4 regions of the Priestia sp. YIM B13551 genome follow, and region 4 is predicted to be linked to each of the others. Evidence: riboswitches for the same ligand, from Rfam matches in the RefSeq annotation. Region 4 holds a riboswitch; each other region holds the start of a gene.
What was found. A riboswitch is a leader RNA that binds a small molecule or an ion and turns the genes downstream of it on or off. The one in region 4 is predicted to bind S-adenosylmethionine.
Positions count from the first base shown of each region.

Region 1 (5,562 bases), on a different contig from region 4:
CCTTATTTTGAAGATACTTTTTGTTTTGCTAATCCTTTAATTAACACTTCAATTACTTCTTTACGGCTGAATGTGCTTGGTGGCACTTCTCCGTTACGAAGCATTTCACGTACCTTTGTTCCAGATAGAATCATATGATCTTCCTTGCTGTGAGGGCATGTTTTCGTTGATGCCATCGCTTCACACTTCTTGCAATAGAAGCTGTGTTCAAAGAATAAAGGTGTAATTCCTAATTCATCTGCTGTAAAGTTACTGAAGATTTTTTGTGCGTCATATGTTCCATAGTAGTCACCAACACCAGCGTGGTCACGGCCTACAATGAAATGTGTGCATCCAAAGTTTTTTCGAACCATTGCATGGAAAATAGCTTCTCTAGGTCCAGCATAGCGCATCGCAGCAGGGAAAACTGCTAAAGCTACACGATCGCTAGGATAATAGTTCTCTAAAAGTACTTCATAACTTTCCATACGGATATCTGCTGGGATATCATCTGACTTTGTTTCTCCTACAAGTGGATTTAAAAACAGGCCGTCTACAATTTCTAATGCCGTTTTTTGAATATATTCGTGCGCACGGTGAACAGGGTTACGAGTTTGGAATCCAACAACTGTTTTCCAACCGCGTTCTTCAAATGCTGCTCTTGTTTCAGTAGGATCTAGGTAATACTTTTCAAAACGCGTTTTAGATGTACGTTCTACAAGTACGATTGGACCTGCTACATATACATTTGGGCGCTCCATCATTTTTTTCACGCCAGGATGAGCAAGTTCTGCCGTGCGGTACACGTTCTCCGCTTCTTTTTCTTTATTTGGCGTATATACTTCAGAAACTTCTAAAACACCATACGTTACGCCGTTTTGAACAAGTTTTACTTTGTCGCCAATGTTTAATTCTTTAGCTTGCTCTTCTGTTACAGGAAGAGTGATAGGAATACTCCATACTGTTCCATCTGCTAAACGCATATTTTCAACAACTGATTGATAATCTTTTTCTCCTAAAAATCCTGTAATTGGGCTGTAAGCACCAATTCCAATTAGTTCTAAATCACTTAGGGCCATGTTATCTACTTCGATTTCTTTTGTTAGTGACGTGTAGTCATATGTTGGTTGATATAAATTAATTAATTCTCCACCGTGTGCTTGAATTGTTGTCATTTTGTAAAATCCTCCTTAAATAATTAACACAATATAATAAAAAGCACTTGAATCACGCAGTCATTTTTTCTTTTTCCGACTGCAAGCTTGCTCTTTTTCTTCTAGTCGCTCTAGCTAAGCTTAGAACACCTGCTGTGGCAATACATCCGCTAGCTAGCACCACAAATGAATATAAGTCGCTTTCAAGTACTAATTTCACAAGAACATATGAGATTACGAGTGAAAATACAGGGGATACCACCCAAACCTTTAACATTTGAATGACCACTTCGCGCTGTTCTTTCGTGAATCCCGTTTTCGCTGCTCCTATTCCAATAATAGAAGACGTAGTGACCTGTGTAAGCGGTACTGGCAAACCAAACAGTGAAGCGACTGTGACAAGAGAAGCACCAGTACCCGAGATAATGCACCCTTCTCCTACAGAATAGCGAGTAATTTTTTTCCCGTTTGTTTCAATAACTCGGCCTCCTAGTAAAAGAGCCCCGAGCGCCACTGCCAATCCTCCTGCTATGACACCCGTTGTGGCATCCATTAATCCAGCTCCTACTAGAGGACCGACAGCATTTGCCACGTTATTCATTCCAGCTGAGAAGGCTTCAAAGAATCCCGTCGCTATAACTAAAATCGTTAAAACTCTTTTCCACTTTCCCTCTGCTTCTTTTTTATGCGCTCTGCGTTTTATCACTTTTCCAATCAAAAAAGCAATGACAAATGAAACTAGCGGAACAATAATCCAAAAAGACATGACAACTAAAAGTTTTTCCACATACAGAGATTGATAAGCTACGCCTACTCCAACAACTGAACCAACCGTTACTTCACTTGTTGATAGAGGAATACCAATTAAATTCGCGAAAAAGAGTGACAGCGTTGCAGCAGCCAGAATGATAATAACTAATTCTACTGACAGCAATTTTTCAGGTATGATACCTGAACTGATGGTTTTTACCACCTCGCCGCCTCCGATAATGGCTCCGAGCACAATACCTGCAGCACAGATGAACAGGGCTACTCTTCGCTTTTTAATCGCACCGGAGCCGTATGAAACGCCCATAGCTGCTGCTGCACCGCTTGCCCCAATATTCATTGCAAAAAAAAGCGCAATGATAAAGGCAACATATAAAAGCATCATTTATTCAGCTCTTTCGTATTTAAGATTCGTGTAATCCGCATTCAACTTTTTGTGTACCTGCCCATCTTCCTGAACGTAAATCGTCTACATTGTAGGCAGGTGCGGTACAGGGTTCACAGCCGATACTTGGGTAGCCTTGATCATGAAGTTTGTTATATGGCAAATCATGCTTATACACATAGCGCCAAATTTCCTTCCAAGACCAATGAATTAACGGACAAACTTTCACCTTCTTGAATTTCTCATCCTTATTAAAGTAATTCGTGCTGGCACGAGACTCAGACTGCTCGCGTCTCAAACCAGAAATCCACGCATCATAAGGAGCAAGAGATTCTCTTAATGGAATGATTTTTCGAATTTGACAGCATAAGTTAGGCTGACTCTTCCAAAGCTCATCTCCATGTTTTTCAGCTTGTTCTGCAAGAGTTAAATCCGGTTTTTTCATATGAATACGTAAATCAGGGAAGCGTTCTTTAATTGCATCAATCACTTCATATGTTTCTTTAAAATGAACGCCTGTATCTAAAAAGACAATTTCAGCATCTTTTTTCACTTTTGAAATTAAATCAATTAACACGATCCCTTCGATCCCAAAGCTTGATGCATAGATAATTGAATCTCCGTAGGTATCATACGCCCACTGCAATGCTGAAAGGGCTCCTTTTGTTTCATCTTCACTGTCGAACTCTGGAAACGTATCACTCCAGTTTTCGTACGTATATAAGTCTGCCATTTTCTTCACTCCAATTCTTAGTTATCCGCGTTATCCAATAAAAAAAGACGGTTTTACCCACTAGAATTGGATAAAACCGCCTCTAGTGTGTCTAGTCAGCGAAACTATTTAATTCTTACTTTGCTTCGACATGCCCAAAGATTTGTTTTAAGTCGGGGGTTACAGTCATTGGTGTCCCTCCTCAAATTATCGCTTGCGCTATATCAAAATAAAAAGTCTTCCATATTGAAAGACTGGGTAGGCAATAAATTTTCACCTTATCTTTCAAAATGATACACACTTTGCTGGAATTAGCACCTTGCTAAGCAGGTTGCCGGGGTTCAGCGGGCCAGATCCCTCCACCACTCTTGATAAGCATTTTTTAAAAATTTTAGCATATTTAGAATATTTGTCAACATTAAAAATCATATATCCGATAAGAAAACTATACTTTAAATTCACAGAAATATCTATACTTTTATTTAAAACAACATATGTAAATTTAAACCAAATGTGAACATATCAGTTTATAAAACGCTTTCTTTTTTCTCCAACTTTTTATATTCTCTTGCTAAATAAAACACAAAACCTCTCTATAAAATTAATAAGGGATTTATAAGCTTTACGGATAATTCACCCACATTAGCACACATTACAGATAACACTGACTGACAGATAGGAGCTATATAAGATGGAGAGACAACCTTTTCAATTAGACGATACAATTAAAAATAATGTGCGAACATATTTACAGCAGATTTCAACTGAAGCCTCTAATTTAATTAAACATTTAGACACGAGTGATCATTGTATACTATGTGATTTTGAGGAGATGCGAAAGTTATTTCAAGATGTTCAAGCTACGGCTGCCTCTTATTACTTGCGTCATTACTTATCGCCTTATACATTTGAATATGCTGCTCTGTCCTTAGCTATTCATAACCTTTCTGAGAAACGTCACGGCGCTTTAATTGTCATTGAACGGGAACAAAATGTAGACCCTCTTATTCAAAAAGGAATGCCTATTCAAGCTCCTGTCAGCGCTACGCTAGTTGAGACGCTGTTCTATCCAGGGACACCCTTACATGACGGAGCCGTCCTAATTAGAAATAATCAGCTTATCTCAGCTGCTAATGTTTTACCTCTCTCGTCTATTATTTCAACGACCAAAAAATTGGGAACACGTCACCGTGCTGCCATTGGAATGTCGGAAAAATCGGATGCATTAATTTTAGTTGTCTCTGAAGAAACAGGCAAAATTTCGTTTGCACTTGATGGAAGCCTCTACCCTATTCACTCCAGCAAAAATATGATTTAAGAGCCCTTTCCTGATAAGCAGCCCTATGTTGACTTCTATATCCTTTCTCTTTAATATATTTCATAGTTTTTACATACTATAGATACGGGTGATGCATATGACAATTTTAAAATTTGAACATGTAGGCGTTCAAGTAAAGGATATAGAAGAATCTATTGAGTTCTATACGCAAAAAGTGGGATTAGAGCTCATCGAAAAACTACCACATACCGATCCGTCTTTGAAGCTAGCTTTTCTAGGTTTAGAAGGCAATGTAATTGTAGAGTTAATTCAAGGGTATAACTCAAGCTTACCTAACGAAGGTAAAGTTCATCATTTTGCGCTGGCAGTAGACGGAATTGAAGAGGAGTTTGAGCGTTTAAAATCAGCAGGCGTTTCATTTGTGGAAGAAAACATTGTAACTTTGCCAAATGGAGCAAGATACTTATTTTTCTACGGTCCAGACAAAGAATGGATTGAATATTACGAAGTAAAAAGATAAAGATATCTTATACCTTCAGTGAAAAATGGTCATACTGTGGCTATGACTAATCACTGGAGGTTTTTTTATGATGGAATGGCTATTATTTCGACTTTTTCGTCGTTCTATTTTAGTGCGGCTTCTTTTTATTATCGGCTGCCTTGTTCTGCTTTTCGGCATGCTTATACATTTCCTAGAGCCGCAAACGTTTGGGAATGTGTTTGAAGGAATTTGGTGGGTTATTATTACAATCTCTACTATAGGGTACGGTGATTTTGCTCCGACCACTACGATTGGAAGGTTAGCTGCAATTATTTTAGTCCTGATCGGAACGGGATTTATTACCACTTATTTTGTTACGCTTTCTAAAATTGCTGTTTCCGCTGAGAGCGCTTATTTGGAAGGAAATTTAAAATTTTATGGAAAAGATCACTTCATCGTTGTTGGGTGGAATGAGCGCGCCAAACTCGTGTTAGAGTCTTATCGCGACGCATTTCATAAAGAAGACATTGTTCTTATCGACGACTCTCTGACTAAAAATCCCATGATTTGTGATCGCGTTCATTTTATTAAAGGAAGTCCCTCTCATTATGAAGTATTAGAACTTGCCAACGCTCGGTACGCAAAAAAAGTGCTGATTACTGCCGATCAGCATAAGACAGAAGAATATGCAGACATGAATACTATTGTTACGTTAGTCGCTCTGCAAGGATTGAACCCTTCTATTTACAGCATCGTTGAACTGTTAACAAAAAAGCATATTCAAAATGCACAAAATTTGGGGGT
Region 1 is NZ_JBHZOX010000005.1:6,026-11,587, forward strand. Features, by position in the region: gene sat (sulfate adenylyltransferase) at 3-1,154, opposite strand; gene ACFX4N_RS21670 (sulfate permease) at 1,207-2,286, opposite strand; gene ACFX4N_RS21675 (phosphoadenylyl-sulfate reductase) at 2,306-3,019, opposite strand; SAM riboswitch class I at 3,274-3,376, opposite strand; gene cdaS (sporulation-specific diadenylate cyclase CdaS) at 3,690-4,316, shown strand; gene ACFX4N_RS21685 (VOC family protein) at 4,414-4,797, shown strand; gene ACFX4N_RS21690 (potassium channel family protein) at 4,865-5,562, shown strand, end outside.
Region 1: it holds a riboswitch for S-adenosylmethionine, as region 4 does, so the genes downstream of both, ACFX4N_RS21675 (phosphoadenylyl-sulfate reductase) here and ACFX4N_RS13530 (BMP family lipoprotein) in region 4, are expected to answer to the same signal.

Region 2 (5,562 bases), on a different contig from region 4:
CATATGCATGTCAAGGGCTTAAGATTAAAGGAATGCTCGCAGAGCCAAAAGAAAAAGGAATGTATGACGGCTTTTTATACTTAAGGGGAGGTATTAAGAACGTAGGAACGGTTCGTCCTGCTCGACTCATTCAATTTGCTTCTCAAGGTTTTATTGTGATGGCTCCGTTCTATAGGGGAAATCAAGGAGGCGAAGGAAACGAAGATTTTGCGGGAGATGATCGTTACGATGCTTTTGCTGCTTACGATTTACTGAAACAGCTCCCTAACGTCTACCATGACCGCATTCATATTTTTGGGTTTTCAAGAGGGGGAGTGATGGCTTTACTCACAGCCATTGAAAAAAACGACAGCCGTTCTCTTGTGTTATGGGGAGGCGTCACGGATATGGTGCTGACATATGAAGAAAGAGAAGATTTAAGAAGAATGATGAAGCGGGTGATTGGAGGAACGCCTTCTAAATATCCTGAAAGATACGAATGGAGGACACCTTTGCATCGTGCTCATCTCGTCGAGCCGCCGGTCTTGCTTATTCATGGTTTAGAAGATAAAAACGTGTCGATTGATCATTCCTATCAGCTCGAATCTAAACTAAAGAAGTCCAATAAAAAAGTTACCAGCTGGTACTTCGAAAACTTTCCACATGCTTTTCCACCAAAAGAAAACCGAGAAACGGTGAAGAAGTTAACGAAGTGGATGAAAGCGCAATAAAAGATATGCTACGATAGAGAAAACAAGTAGAATAACAGTGAGGAGTGAGAAAAAATGGGGATGCCGCTAGAATTAAATACAATGATTGTGACAAAAGGCAACGAAAAGCGTGTAACGGATAACATTTTTCAAATTGAGAAAAAAGGATATCGCTTGTATCCGTTAGATATTCCATTAAACATTCACAAAACGAAAAATGGAGAATGTATTGGAACTGCTGTTGTGCGTAAGGTAGAAATGGAGCAGGAAAAAACCATTGTCACATATGAACTGACAAAATTACATTCGACTAACTAAAAAACCGATCGTCTTATAGACGATCGGTTTTTTATTAGACTCTAGGTCCGCCTAATGTTGAAATGTCAGATGCTACATCATTAAAACGCTTGAAATTAGCTTTGAATTTAGCAGCAAGCTCAGTTGCCTTTTGGTTATAAGCTGTCGCATCGTTCCATGCTTTAGAAGGCTGAAGCACTTCATCAGGAACTCCCGGAACATGAGTTGGAATCGATAAACCAAAAATAGCATCTGTTACTGTTTCGGTATTAGCTAGTTCTCCTTCAAGGGCTGCTTGAACCATAGCTCGAGTGTAACTTAACTTCATTCGTTCGCCCACGCCGTATTCACCGCCGGTCCATCCAGTATTTACAAGGTATACATTTACATTATGTTCATCGATTTTCTTTCCTAGCATTTCTGCATAAGTTGTTGGAGCAAGGGGTAAGAAAGGCTCACCAAAGCATGTAGAGAAAGTAGCCTGTGGCGATGTTACGCCGCGCTCTGTTCCAGCTAACTTACTAGTGTATCCGCTCAGAAAATGGTACATCGCTTGTTCTTTTGTAAGCTTGCTGATTGGAGGCAAGACGCCGAAGGCATCAGCAGTTAAAAAGACAATAGCTGTAGGGTGCCCAGCAACGCTTGGCAATACCGTATTATCAATAGAGTCAATTGAATAAGCGGCACGAGTATTCTCTGTTAAACTATTATCATTGTAATCTGCTACTTTCGTATTTTGATTTAACACTACATTTTCCAGTACGGCGCCGAAGCGAATTGCATTGAAAATTTGCGGTTCTTTTTCTTCGGAAAGCTGAATGCACTTCGCGTAGCATCCTCCTTCAATATTAAATACACCGGAGCTTGACCAACCGTGCTCGTCATCTCCGATTAAACGACGGTTTGCATCAGCAGAAAGCGTTGTTTTACCCGTTCCAGATAAACCAAAGAATAATGCAACGTCACCTTCTTCTCCTACGTTAGCAGAACAGTGCATGGATAGAATATTGTTTTGAGGAAGCAAGAAGTTCATGACTGAGAAAATAGATTTTTTCATTTCACCAGCGTATTCAGTTCCTCCAATTAGCACGATGCGTCGCTCTAACGAAAGAATAATGAAGGTTTCAGAATTCGTCCCGTCTGTTTCAGGATCAGCTTTGAACGTTGGAGCTGCTACAATTGTAAACGGCTTCACATCATCATTTGTTTTTTGTTCGGCTGAAGGGCGAATGAATAACTGCTGAGCGAATAGGTTATGCCATGCAAATTCATTAACTACTTGAATTGGTAACTGATACTTTTTATCAGCTCCAGCATATCCATTAAAAACAAAAAGTTCATCCTGCTTCTTTAAGTGGGTTAAGACTTTTTTGTATAGCGCATCGAATCGCTGAGCAGAAATTGGCTGATTGACAGGTCCCCATTCAACCGTTTTTGAAGACACAGCATCGCTTACAATAAATTTATCTAAAGGAGAGCGACCTGTATATTTTCCGGTTTCGACTGACACAGCACCTGTAGAAGTCAGCGTTCCTTCGCGTCGAGCTAGAATTTTTTCAACAAGTTGTGGAACAGATAATTGGTGTTTTGTTGTTTTTAATTGAAGCAAACCATTTAATTCGATAGACATATCAACAGTACTCATGTGCACTACCTTCCTTTTTTAGCTATTATTTATTCATTAATGTTTGAAATTTATAATTAGTATAACACATTTATTTAATTATTCTATACTATTTAACTAAAAATGTTTGTGTATTATAAAAAAATGTACGTTATACCTATTTTAGACACATGTATATGTGATAGGAGCGAAAAAAGTGAAGCTGTTTTAAGTGAAAGCCTCATTTTGATCTGTCTTATTAACTAAACTTAGTGATGATTCTTAATAAGATGTACTATTTCGGAATTTGAGTATGTTACATTAAAACAGATTCAAACATAAAGAGATGATTTCCATTTGAATGTTGTTGACAGTGAAGCGCTTTTTCATGTATTATATGTCCTTGAACGGATACTCTCTTATCCCGAGCTGGTGGAGGGACAGGCCCTATGAAACCCAGCAACCATCGTCATTTTTTTGTGTAGACGATAAGGTGCTAACCTGATGCAAGGGCACAACCTTGATCGATAAGAGTGAAAGGCTTATGTAGAATTTGATACCTTTCCTCGATACAAGGAAAGGTTTTTTTATATTTTTTAACGTGTAGTGAAAATAAGGGAATGAGTACCGTATCACAATGTATCGTATTTATAAGGAGGAAAACTGATGTCAACACAACGTCGTCTGTTCACGTCAGAATCTGTTACAGAGGGACATCCCGATAAAATTTGTGACCAAATTTCTGACTCAATTCTTGATGCTATCCTAGCAAAGGATCCAAATGCTCGTGTTGCTTGTGAAACAAGCGTAACAACTGGTTTAGTTTTAGTAAGTGGTGAAATTACAACTTCTACTTACGTGGATATTCCTAAAACAGTTCGTGAAACAATTAAAGGAATTGGCTATACTCGTGCAAAATACGGATTTGATGCTGAAACTTGTGCAGTATTAACATCTATCGACGAGCAGTCAGCTGATATCGCTGCTGGTGTAGACCAAGCGTTAGAAGCACGTGAAGGTCAAATGTCAGATGAAGAAATCGAAGCAATCGGAGCTGGAGACCAAGGGTTAATGTTTGGTTATGCATGTAACGAAACAAAAGAATTAATGCCTCTTCCAATTTCATTAGCTCATAAACTTGCTCGCCGTCTAACAGAAGTACGTAAAGAAGAAATTCTTCCTTACCTTCGCCCGGATGGTAAAACACAAGTAACAGTTGAATATGATGAAAACAACAAACCTGTTCGCATCGATACAATTGTTATTTCAACCCAGCATCACCCAGAAGTAACGTTAGAGCAAATTCAACGTAACTTAAAAGAATATGTTATTAATCCAGTTGTTCCAAACGAGTTAATTGATGAAAATACAAAGTATTTCATTAACCCAACAGGACGTTTCGTAATCGGCGGTCCTCAAGGAGATGCTGGTTTAACTGGTCGTAAAATTATCGTTGATACTTACGGCGGATATGCTCGTCACGGCGGCGGTGCATTCTCTGGTAAGGACGCAACAAAAGTAGACCGTTCAGCAGCTTATGCAGCTCGTTATGTTGCGAAAAACATTGTAGCAGCTGATCTTGCTGATAAATGTGAAGTACAACTAGCATATGCAATTGGTGTTGCACAACCAGTATCTATTTCAATTGATACATTCGGTACAGGAAAAGTTTCTGAAGAAGTACTAGTAGACGTAGTACGCAAAAACTTTGACCTACGTCCAGCAGGCATCATTAAAATGCTTGATTTACGTCGCCCAATTTATAAGCAAACAGCAGCTTACGGCCACTTTGGTCGTACGGATGTGGAGCTTCCTTGGGAGTTCACAGACAAAGCGGAAGCATTAAAAACTCAAGCTTTAGCTAAATAATAAAAAAATCTCCGTGAAAACGGAGATTTTTTTATGCCCATTGAATACCTGCAGCAGATTTTTCTACGACACTTTCATATTCTGAAAGCAAATGCTGAAAAATGGCGTCCCATGATTGAGTAAGAGCGTATTGTCTCGCTGCATGGCCAAAGTGAAGACGCTGATGCAAATCATCGAGTAAATCTGTAATAGCCGAACTGAATTCTTCTAAGGAGTGAGGTTTGCAAAGGTAGCCGTTTCGCCCGTGCTGAACCATCTGTTTAACTCCTCCTGCATTTGCTGCCACTACAGGAGTTCCAGAAGCAAGAGATTCCAGTACAACATTTCCGAAGGTTTCTGTTTCTGAAGGAAAAACAAACAAATCAGATGATGAATAGATATGAGCAAGTTGCTTACCTTCAAGGAAGCCTGTAAATGTCATATGCTCAGATGCTTGCTGCTGCATTTGTTCTTTTAAAGGGCCGTCGCCCACAATAACCCAGTGAATTTGATGGCGGATATGATCAGGTAGAGATCGTGCGATTTTTATTAAAAAATCAGCGTTCTTTTCTTTAGCTAATCTTCCTACATACGTTAAGATGTAGGGTTTTTTTATATTATATTTAATACGAATATCAAAGCGGTCATAGTGGGGATGAAATAATTTATGATTTACTCCTCGCGACCAAATATCTACGTTGTGAAACCCTTGTTCTTCTAGCTGCTGTTTGGTCACTTCAGAGGGAGCGAATATTTTTTGTACAGGTTTATAAAACCATTTCATATATTTTTGCAGTGGTACACGCATTTTTTCAAGTTCATAGTGAGATAAATAATCATCAAAATTGGTATGATAAGAGCCGACAAGAGGAACACCTAATCTTTTCCCGTAGTAGGAGCCGCAAAGCCCCATTGTAAAAGGAGTGGCCAAATGAATAATAGAAGGATTGAATGCCTGCAGCTGCTTTTTAATTTTTAGAACGTTTGGCAATGAAAAGCGGCTGTTTGGATAAAGGAAAAACGGCATGCTGGGCGAACGGTGAACATACGTTGAAAATGACTGATCATGAGCAAATTCAGGAGCAAATACCTGGATGGGAATTTGCTTTGATTTGACGTACTGAG
Region 2 is NZ_JBHZOX010000004.1:35,627-41,188, forward strand. Features, by position in the region: gene ACFX4N_RS19905 (alpha/beta hydrolase family protein) at 1-710, shown strand, start outside; gene ACFX4N_RS19910 (DUF2584 domain-containing protein) at 765-1,007, shown strand; gene pckA (phosphoenolpyruvate carboxykinase (ATP)) at 1,042-2,631, opposite strand; SAM riboswitch class I at 3,006-3,123, shown strand; gene metK (methionine adenosyltransferase) at 3,256-4,458, shown strand; gene ACFX4N_RS19925 (glycosyltransferase family 4 protein) at 4,490-5,562, opposite strand, start outside.
Region 2: it holds a riboswitch for S-adenosylmethionine, as region 4 does, so the genes downstream of both, metK (methionine adenosyltransferase) here and ACFX4N_RS13530 (BMP family lipoprotein) in region 4, are expected to answer to the same signal.

Region 3 (5,562 bases), on a different contig from region 4:
GCCGCGTCTTCGCACTTATACTGAAGTAGCGAACGACTCCATTACAATTCCAGACTTTTTTGAAAATCGCTTTGGCGACCATGCCAAAATTCTTCGAACAGTATCAGCAATCGTTATCTTTATCTTCTTCACTCTTTACACTTCAGCTGGTATGGTATCAGGTGGACGATTATTTGAATCGGCATTTAGTTTAAATTATCAAATTGGCTTGTTCGTAACAGCATCTGTTGTTATTGCCTACACTCTTTTCGGTGGATTTTTAGCCGTTAGTTTAACAGATTTTGTTCAAGGTGTTATTATGTTCCTTGCTTTAGTTTTAGTACCCATTGTAGCTTTCACCGACGTTGGAGGCGTCAACACTACAATGGACATTGTACAGGACATTAATCCAGCATACCTTGACATTTTCAAAGGTACAACCGTTTTAGGTATTATATCTTTCTTAGCCTGGGGACTTGGCTATTTCGGCCAGCCTCATATTATCGTTCGCTTTATGGCTATCTCTTCCGTTAAGGAGTTAAAACCCGCACGTCGTATTGGAATGAGCTGGATGATTATTTCTATTATTGGTGCTATGCTGACAGGGCTTGTTGGAATTGCATATGTAGAAAAAACAGGTATGAAACTAGCAGATCCTGAAACTATTTTTATTAAATTTGCAGATATACTCTTTAACCCGTTAATTACAGGATTTTTATATGCAGCTTTACTAGCAGCAATTATGAGTACTATTTCTTCTCAGCTGCTTGTAACGGCAAGCTCTGTTACAGAAGACTTTTATAAAACATTTTTCCGACGCAAGGCCTCTGACAAAGAGCTTGTAACGGTTGGAAGAGCTGCGGTTTTAGGTGTTGCAATTATAGCTATTTTGCTTTCTTTAAGACCTAGTGATACGATTTTAGGACTGGTTGGATATGCTTGGGCTGGATTCGGTTCAGCTTTTGGTCCTGCTATTTTACTAAGTCTTTACTGGAAGCGTATGACTCGATGGGGAGCCCTTGCAGGAATGATTGTAGGTGCTGTCACGGTATTAATTTGGGTAAATACTCCACTTAAGGATGTCCTTTACGAAATGATTCCTGGGTTCTTTTTAAGCTTATTAGCTGTTATTATTGTAAGTTTACTAACAAAGAAACCGTCAAGCGATGTTCAAAATCAATTCATTGAAATGAAAGAAATCTTAATTAAAGAATCGAAATAAACAAAAAGGTACACGAGTTTTTACTTGTGTACCTTTTTGTTTTTAATCTCCTTTTCTTATCATATATATACTAAAGATCAATAAAGGAGGTTTTTTGTATGCAACATTCTTATTTTCCTTACGAGCCTACACAGCAACTGCGCGTAGATACACAAAATAGAGAAATTAAAGTAATTGGTGAAGGAACAGCTTCAGCAATTCCAAATGAAATTTCCATGACAATTGGAACGCGCACGGAAAACCGAGACGTTCAAGAAGCGTTAAAAGAAAATTCAGCTGTTTCAAATACTCTGCTGCAAGAGATGAAAAACCTTGGAATTAATGACCAGCAAATTGAAACGGCTTCATTCACCATAAATCCTAAATATGATTATAGCGATGGAAAATCGACTCTTACAGGATACGAAGTACAGCACTTATTTAGAGTAAGAGTACAAGATGTAAAACAAGCGGGCGACGTCTATAATGCTACGTTTTCGAGCGGAGCCAACGTAGCGCAAGACCTTCAATTCCACGTTACAAATGATGATAAATATGAACAAGAAGCGATAAGTAAAGCTTTGCTTAACGCTAAGGAAAAGGCCTTTACCATTGCCAACACGCTGCAGCTTCCTATTAACCAAATCCCTATTTTAATCGAAGAAGGATCCGTCTATCAGTCATCTGGCTCCTCGCCTAAGTTATTAGCGGCCTCTCCCCCTATTCAAGCTCAGTCCTTGACTGTATCTGCTTCTGTAAAAGTTACGTACACGTATTAATACTTGTGGTAAACTATAGATTATTATTATAATGAAGAAACTAATCTAAAGGAGCTCTTTGCACAATGACTTCTGAACATTTACTAGCAGCTTATCAAACCCTATGGTTGAACCGTTCGTTCGCTTCTAAACAATCCATGACAAGTAAAGATCAGCTTCATGAAGCCATTCTAAAAGATTTAAAGGATGAAATGACTCATCCACGCGTCCGACAAACACCGCATGTAAAATATCATCTTGGCATAAAAAGAATTCTAAACAGCAGTCTCTCCTCTGATGAAAAAGTTGCGCTTACGTCCCTATACACAAACCTTTTAGATAGCTGTATATAACGATAAAAAGGACTTCCTTGATGGAAGTCCTTTTCTTTATTTGATTAGTGCTTTTTCTTCTAAGCTTTGAAAAACAGCGTTAAAGTCTTGCTTTAAATCCTCAAACTCCTCTAATCCTACTGAAAGACGAAGAAGTGAATCAGTAATTCCTTTTTCCTCACGTACTTCTTTTGGGATACTTGCATGAGACATCGTTGCAGGATGCGTTAGAATGGACTCAACTGCACCTAGACTAACGCCAATTGAAGCCAATTTCACTCCTTGTAAAATATGTCGTGCTACTTTTTCATCCTGTACTTGGAAAGAAATCATAGCTCCGTATCCATTTGCTTGTTCTGAAATCAGCTTGTGGTCTGGATGACTTTCTAAGCCTGGATAGTATACACAGCTTACTAGAGATTGTTCTTCAAGCCACTTTGCAAACTGCAGCGCTGTTTTTAACTGCTGATCTAAACGAACTTTTAATGTCTTAATTCCTCGAAGCAGTAAAAAACAATCCTGTGGTCCTAAGATAGCACCAAAAGCATTTTGTACAAACTTTACTTCTTCTGCTAGCTTTTCATCGCTTACCACAACTAGACCGCCAATGACGTCACTGTGACCGCTGATATATTTTGTAGCACTATGAATCACAATATTTACACCAAGGTCAATCGGCTGCTGTAGATAAGGTGTTAAAAACGTGTTATCCACAATTGTAAGGAGATTGCGCTCCTTCGCCAAACTTGCTACTGCTTTAATATCCGTTACCTGTAAAAATGGATTTGAAGGGCTTTCGATATAAATAGCTCTCGTATCTTTTGTGATAGCTTCTTCTACTTTCTCAACCTTCGTTGTATCAACAAAAGTTGTTTTGATACCAAACTTTGAAAATAACCGTGTTAATACACGATATGTCCCGCCGTACGTATCGTGTGAAACTAAAATTTCATCCCCTGATTCAAAAATAGATAACACCGATGAGATAGCAGCCATACCTGATGAAAAAGCAAAACCAGCGTATCCATTTTCTAGATGAGCAATGGTGTTTTCTAAAGCCTCACGAGTTGGATTTCCTGAACGAGAATAGTCATAGCGGCCGTTGTTCGTCTCATCTTCTTGGTTAAATGTAGATACCTGATAAATAGGTACGTTAACCGCTCCAAAATGACCGTCAATTCCTGTATTTGCATGAATTAAGTTCGTACCGAATCTATGTTTATTATTGTTGGTATGCATCAAATGCCTCCTTCAAATCTTTAATTAAATCATCTGCGTGCTCAATTCCAACTGATAATCGCAGTAAACAGTTTGTTACTCCGACACGATTTCGAATTTCCTCGGGAATATCAGCGTGTGTTTGACGAGCTGGGAATGTCATTAAACTTTCCACGCCTCCTAAGCTTTCTGCAAATGTAATAACTTTAACATTTTCCAAAAGCGTGGACACGATGTCAGGGTGTGAGACAGCAAAAGAAATCATGCCTCCAAATCCAGTCGCTTGTTTCTTCATGATTTCATAGCCTGGATGTGTTTCAAGACCAGGGTAATACACTTTTTCTACGAGATCATGAGCAGTAAGCCAATTTGCAATTTTCAGTGCGTTTTCGTTATGCTTTTCCATACGAAGCGCTAGCGTCTTAACACCGCGCAACAACAACCAGCTATCTTGTGGACCTAAGACTGCCCCAGCTGCATTTTGATAAAAACGAATTTTCTCTCCTAAGCTACTACATCGAGCGACTACAAGACCAGCAACTACATCATTATGACCCCCAATGTATTTGCTCGCACTATGTATCACAATATCTGCTCCAAGCTCTAAAGGACGCTGATAGTAAGGGGACATGAATGTATTGTCAACGATAGTAAGCAAATCATGCTGTTTAGCTAACGCAATTGCTTCGGGCAAATCAGTCACGTGCATCATTGGATTTGTAGGTGTTTCAATAAATAAAGCTTTCGTGTTGGGACGAAGCGCATCTTTTACTTGCTCGAGATGGGCTGTGTTGACGTACGAAACAGTAATTCCTTGCTCTGAAAAGATTTCATTTAGTACTCGGTACGTTCCTCCGTATAAATCCTCTGATACAATTAAATGATCTCCGTTTTTAAATAGTGCTAAAACTGCCATTACACCCGCCATTCCTGAAGCGAATGCTACTCCTACTTCTCCTTTTTCTAAAGCAGCAATTGCTTCTTCCAATGCTGTACGAGTAGGATTTGCCGTACGTGCATAGTCAAATCCTGTACTTTGCCCTAAAGCAGGATGAGCAAATGTTGATGCTTGATAAATGGGTGTTGTAATAGAACCTGTTGAAGGGTCACGACCTACTCCTGAACGAACTAATAAAGTTTCAATTTTCATCTATTTCTCTCCTTAACTCAAAATAAAAAACACTCTTCACAGATGGAAGAGTGTTCGTTTATACACGATTTCTCTCATCTGTTAGAACAATACTGATGTTCCACAGGAATTAGCACCGTTCAAATGAATGTTTCATTTGATGGTTGCCGGGCATCGTAGGGCCAGTCCCTCCGCCACTCTTGATAAGAGTTCTATATAATTGTTGGTGGTTAACGTTTGTTGTTAATAACTTTAATAAAGATTTTCTTTATTGTCAACATAATTTTCTAAAAAATTTAAATCATCTCATTTGTTTATTCAATATACTTGTCCTGATAAGCACATTAAAAAAGAGACGACAGCGAGGTCTCTTTTTCTAAGGCAAGTGCACAGATTTTACGTGAGCTAACTTCCAATACATACTTTCTCCATTTGCCGTAATTAGTTCAACAATATTATTAGAAACTTCTTTAAGTACGCCAATTTTTTCTGATTGATCCCCTAAATCTAATACGACCAGTTGATTTTCATATTTTTTAAGCTGCTCTTCAAAGTTTCTGACAAAAGGTGCAGAGGCAGGCCTTACTGGAAGCTCTTTGTCACTTAAAGAATAAGGGGTTAACTCATTACTGTAAGGAGTAAGCCATTTCAAATGATGCAGAGAAACAAAGACATTTTTATACACTGGAGAATAAAACACAAGATAATCATTCAGCACGCTTGTGATATAACCATGCAATGATTTCCCTCCCGTTACATAAATTTCAATAAATTTCCCTTTTGCCTGCTGTAAAATATTACGATAAGAAATCCGCTGACTTTCTTCTATTAAGTTCTCTTCTATTTCACGTAAAACCGTATAGTCTTCTTCCGATACTTCCCGCAAACAATGCATGTGTAAAAGAGGAATATACAAATAATCATGTCCATTATACAAAACCATAA
Region 3 is NZ_JBHZOX010000001.1:1,510,518-1,516,079, forward strand. Features, by position in the region: gene putP (sodium/proline symporter PutP) at 1-1,201, shown strand, start outside; gene ACFX4N_RS07665 (SIMPL domain-containing protein) at 1,300-1,959, shown strand; gene ACFX4N_RS07670 (hypothetical protein) at 2,025-2,291, shown strand; gene ACFX4N_RS07675 (trans-sulfuration enzyme family protein) at 2,328-3,509, opposite strand; gene ACFX4N_RS07680 (trans-sulfuration enzyme family protein) at 3,493-4,638, opposite strand; SAM riboswitch class I at 4,710-4,827, opposite strand; gene ACFX4N_RS07685 (hypothetical protein) at 4,994-5,562, opposite strand, start outside.
Region 3: it holds a riboswitch for S-adenosylmethionine, as region 4 does, so the genes downstream of both, ACFX4N_RS07680 (trans-sulfuration enzyme family protein) here and ACFX4N_RS13530 (BMP family lipoprotein) in region 4, are expected to answer to the same signal.

Region 4 (5,562 bases):
CGAGTTTGCTAACAGGGCAGCCATCACTCCGGTCCACGCATATCCAGGAACGGTGAGCGCACCGTCTACAAAACGGTACTGTGAACCAAGAACTTCAAACCCTCCGGCTAATCCAGCCAAGCTCCCGCTAATAAACATACTGAACAGCATGACTTTTACTTGATGAATACCTCCATACGCCCCGAATAATGGATTTTTTCCGGATGCGTTCACTTCGTACCCAAACACAGAGTAGCGAAGCACAGTCCCCAGCAGAAGTGCACCTACTAGAGCAATGATAAACCCAATATGAAGAGGCATTCCTTGAAACACTTTTCCAAGCCACGCCCCTTGCTCAATCATAGGCGTTTGAGCGAGAGCAGCTGAGCCTGTTTTATCTTGAAACGGATGGCCTGCTAAATAGCTTGCAAATAAAACAGCGATATAATTTAATAAAAGCGTAGAAATGACGAGCTGAATTTTAAACGCGGCTTCCATCCAGCCTGCTAAAACAGAAAGCAAACCTCCTGCCACAACAGCAGCTGCAATAGCCGCTATAAGCTTGACTATCCCTGGAGCTGGTAGGTAATAAGCGACAATTGCTGCACTAATCGCTCCAACGACCATCTGTCCTTCTCCCCCTAAATTAAACACACCTGCTCTAAAAGCAAACCCGACACCTAACGCAATTAAAAGAATAGGCGTAGCGCGAGCCAGCGTAGTGCAGAAGAAGTAAAAATTACCAAACGCTCCATTCCAGAGCTCTGTATATGTTTGAAGAACCGAACCACCAGTTAAGGAAATAATAATGCCTCCTATTGCTAAGCCAAAAATGACTGCAATAACCGGCTGGATTAATGATTTAAGAAGTTTCTGCAACTGTATCACCTTCTACCGTTCCTCCTGCCATTAATATGCTTAGTTTCTCTTCTGTTGCTTCTTCCCTTGTAAGCTCTCCAACAATACTGCCTTCGTACATAACTAAAATTCGATCTGATAGTGAGATAATCTCCGACAGTTCCGAAGACACAAGTAAAATAGCGGAGCCATTATTCCGTTTTTGAATCAAGGCATCATGAATACGTTCCATTGCCCCAATATCCACTCCTCGCGTTGGTTCAGCAGCAAGTAGAAAAGAAGTGTTTTGCCCAAGCTCTCTGGCAACAATCAATTTTTGCAGATTTCCCCCTGACAGTTCTCCAGCTTTTTGCTTAGATGAAGTGGCTTTAATCGAAAATTCATTTATCCATTCCTCCACGCTCGACTTGAATATCTTTCTTTTCAGCCAGCCCATCTTCGAGTAAGAAGCTTTATACTGATAGCCCATTAGTGCATTTTCTTCGATCGTATCGTCCTTAGAGGCTCCCCACATATAGCGGTCTTCTGGAATATGGGCGATTCCTGCCTCTCTTCTTTCACGCACAGATCGCCCTGTAAGATCTTCATCTCCAAGTTTAATACTTCCGCTACCTGTTTCTACTAATCCAGAAATTGTTTGAAGCAGCTCCGATTGTCCATTTCCCGAAACGCCTGCAATACCGACAATTTCGCCTGCAGAAACGTGAAGAGACACATTTTGCAATACGTTTTTTTGTCCTTTTCCTTTTAAAAAGAGATTTTGTACGTTTAAATGAGAGGTACCTTGTGATGGTATTCTTGCAGGACGCTCTTTTAATTCTCGCCCTACCATCAGCCTGGCTAGGTGGTGAGCATTGGTATCTTCTTTACTTGTGACGCCGGCTACTTTACCATTTCGAAGAACCGTAATGCGGTCCGCTACTTCCATCACTTCTTGCAGCTTATGTGTAATAATAATGATACTTTTACCTTGAGAAGCTAAAAAACGGATTGTTTTTAATAGTTCCTTCACTTCATGAGGAGTAAGAACGGCGGTAGGCTCGTCTAAAATAATAATTTCTGCTCCTTGATACAGCACTTTTAAAATTTCAATTTTTTGCTGTTCTCCAATTGAGCAATGTTTTACTTTCTTATGAACATCTACTGAAATTTGATAGGTTTGGGTTAATTGCTGTACATCTGCTTTCGCCTGCCTTCTATTAAAAAAGAGGCCCTTCTTTGGCTCATGCCCCAAGACAATGTTTTCAGCCACTGTAAAATGAGGAAAAACCATAAAATGCTGATGCACCATGCCTATTCCATTTTTAATCGCATCTGCAGGAGATGAAAACGAGACGGTTTTCCCATGTAGCTGAATATTTCCTGAACTCGGCTTTTCCATTCCGTAAAGCATCCTCATCAACGTTGTTTTTCCAGCGCCATTTTCTCCAACCAGCGCGTGGACCTCGCCTTTTTTCAGTTTAAAGGACACGTTATTATTTGCTAAAAATGAACCGTATTTCTTCGTCAAATTCGTTAACTGCAGCAGCTCACTCATTTTATTCGTTGCTCCTTTTCCTTTAGTTTTTTTTCAAAAATAAGAAAGAGAAGCCAGCCTTACTCGACTTCTCTTCTCAACTCACTTTGCTAACGGATCTTTCACCACTGTTTTTCCATCAATAATCGAATCTTTAATTTCTTTTAATTGATCAATTACATCTTGCCCTACAAAGTCATTAAGAGGCGTCTTGCTGTCTTGAGTCACATACGTTAACCCAACACCTTTTTCTTTTAAGCCGTATGTCACTACACCGGATTTAAATTTGTCATTTGCGAGTGCTTCTACCGTTTCATAAGCAGCCGCATCAGATCCTTTCAACTGCGATAAAACGATATGCTCAGGATCTACTTCCGTACGGTCAATATCTTGGCCTGCCGTATAAAAACCCTTTTCTTTTGCTGCTTCAAATACACCCAAGTCGCCTACCGCTGAAGCTCCGGCGATAAAGTCAGCTCCTTTTGAAGCCTGTAAAATAGCAAGTTCTTTTGCTTTAGCTGGATCGGAGAAGCTTCCAACATAGTTTACTAGAAATTCTGCTTTTGGATTTGTTGATTGTAATCCTTCTTTAAAACTTACGGTCCATTTTTTTAATAATGGAATATCATCAGCTGCAACCATTCCTACTTTATTCGTTTTTGTAACCAATCCTGCCGCTGCTCCTAATAAATATGAAGCTTCTTGTTCACGGAATACAACGCTTCTTACATTTGGTAAATCGACCACTGTATCAATAATCGCAAATTGACGCTGCGGGTTTTCTTGAGCTACTTTTTTCAACGCATCTTCGGATTCAAAAGAAGATGTAATAATCAAGTCATAGTTTTCTGCTACGGCAGCACGCAAGTTACTTTCAATGGCTGCTTGATCCGTAGACTCAATTGTTTTTACATCAATGTTATACTTCTTCCCAGCGCGTTTTGCTCCATCATCCATTTGTTGAAAAAACGGGTTAACTCCAATCTTTTCAGGTAAAACAAGAGCTATTCGCTTCTTTCCTTTCTCTTCGCTTCCACTGCTTTTTGTGCTTTTTGACTGACAGCCAGTTACGAGTAGTACAAGCGCAACTGCTAAAACAAGAAATCTCTTCATTTGACTTACTCCCCCCATAATATAAAAAAGCTCTTCCTTTATATAAAGGAAGAGCTCGTTAACCAAACGTCTCTTCCTCATCTTCAAGAACATACTGTTCTTAAGGATTTGGCACCATTCTGTCATAGACAGCGGTTGCCGGGTTTCACAGGGCCAGTCCCTCCACCTCTCTTGATAAGGAAAACAATAGCTATTTGTTTTATGTAATATAGTCAATATTAATAGTTTTTTAACAATTGTCAATATTATTTTTCTTTTCTATGTAAAAAAACTTTAAAAACAGATAGGATTATACGGTTTTAGGCTACTAAAATACAGGTCAATTCCTCTTCTAAATTAATTATCGTATGCTTCCTAGCAAAGCGCTTACGGTAAGTCTGCTAGTCTTCTAGAAGAGTCATTTGGATCAGAGCACTTTTATTACATGTCTTTTGTTAATCCACTATCAATTGAAATCACTTTACCAAGAATGTTAGACTTTTCCTGAGCGATATTTTTCAAGAGGTGTTAACGTTGAAATTGATGAAAGAATTATCTGGAGTAGCTATTGGACTCATTATCGCTTTGGCGGTTTCAAAAATCTTTTTTGATACCCCGACCAATATTGGAATCGTAGTTATTTTTATTAGTAGTATGGTAGTAACAGGTATAGCAAGAGCGAAATTAAGATAAGATAAAGCACCATCTTTTATTAGTAAAGTTTATTAGTAAAGTGGTGTTTTCTTTTAGCTGCTTTAGTATATAGTAATCTCGGTTAATATCTAATGTTTTATAATGAATTAGGATTGTCCCTATACTACGTTTTTTACCTAATAAAGGAATAGAAACCAATCTTTTCACCTATGATAAATGAATCGTTTTTTGCTTTTCACTTTACTTGATGTTTACATTCTAAAAGACGTGTTAAATTATATATATCAGTTACCAACTCAACTAAGACTCCTTGACTATTCTGGCCTACCTGTTCTTTTAGGTAGACTGAGGTTGCTAAATCGTTATATATAGGAGGAAAAAATCATGAAAATGAAACAACGACTATCAAAAGCGGCGGCGGCTGCAACGATTACAGGAATTGCTGCGTTTGGATTTGCCCCTGTCGCTCAGCTTGATACACCAGCACACGCAGCTACATCTCAAGAAACAAGCAGTCAAAGTCAAACAGCTGTAAAAAACATTAATGAAATTTACAACGCCGCAGTAAAAGGTGAAGTGCCACGCTTAACGGCAGACTTCAAAATTGGCAAAACACTGCGTCAAGACGTTCGTGATCAGTTCGGCCCACCGCCTGAAGGTTCATCAAACAACTTTGACTACTATCATGCGGAAATGGGTCACCCTGGTTATGCATTTGGCTATGACCAAAATAACGTCGTTAACGAAATCCGCTATTTTGGTACAAATGTAGAGCGTCAAACAAATTTAGGTTCCATTACGCAAGTTAACTTAAAGAAAGAATTAGGTCAACCGAACTTTACAAGTAAAGTAAAAGGTGATGGTACGACTCAAACAAAGTACACGTATCATGCCGGCGCCTATGATCTTGAATTTATTTTTGACGATACCAAAACGTTAAATCACGTAAACTTAGTTGAAAAGCCTTAAGTAATAGAAAAAGTAGCAGACAGCCTGCTACTTTTTTTCATGAAATAAAACTAATGCTGAATCAGCTACGTGTTCATAGCCAATATCCATATAAATTTTATTAGACGTAGGGTTTGCCATATCTGTGTATAGACTTGTTGTTTGAAATCCGCTGTCTAACATAAGCTGAGAAAGCGCGGACACACAGCTTGAGGCATAGCCTTTTTTACGTTCTTTTCGGGGCGTGTACACAAAGTTAATCGTAATGTTATGAGCTGTTGGACGCGCGGCATTTGCCATGGATACGTACTTGCCATTCACTTCCCATAAAAATAACCTTCCTGCTTTAATAAAAGCTTCGCCTGTTTTGACAGCTTGTTCTTTTGACACAGGCTCTCCAATGACGCCCATAAACTCCCAAATCCATTCTGTCACGAGCGGAAGGTGCTCCAACCTTGCTTTTACCAGCACTCCTTCCGCGTCCGCAGCTTTTTTCACTTTGTCTAACCGGTAAA
Region 4 is NZ_JBHZOX010000002.1:770,830-776,391, forward strand. Features, by position in the region: gene ACFX4N_RS13520 (ABC transporter permease) at 1-867, opposite strand, end outside; gene ACFX4N_RS13525 (ABC transporter ATP-binding protein) at 842-2,374, opposite strand; gene ACFX4N_RS13530 (BMP family lipoprotein) at 2,456-3,466, opposite strand; SAM riboswitch class I at 3,541-3,647, opposite strand; gene ACFX4N_RS13535 (hypothetical protein) at 3,980-4,138, shown strand; gene ACFX4N_RS13540 (YjgB family protein) at 4,484-5,068, shown strand; gene ACFX4N_RS13545 (GNAT family N-acetyltransferase) at 5,096-5,562, opposite strand, start outside.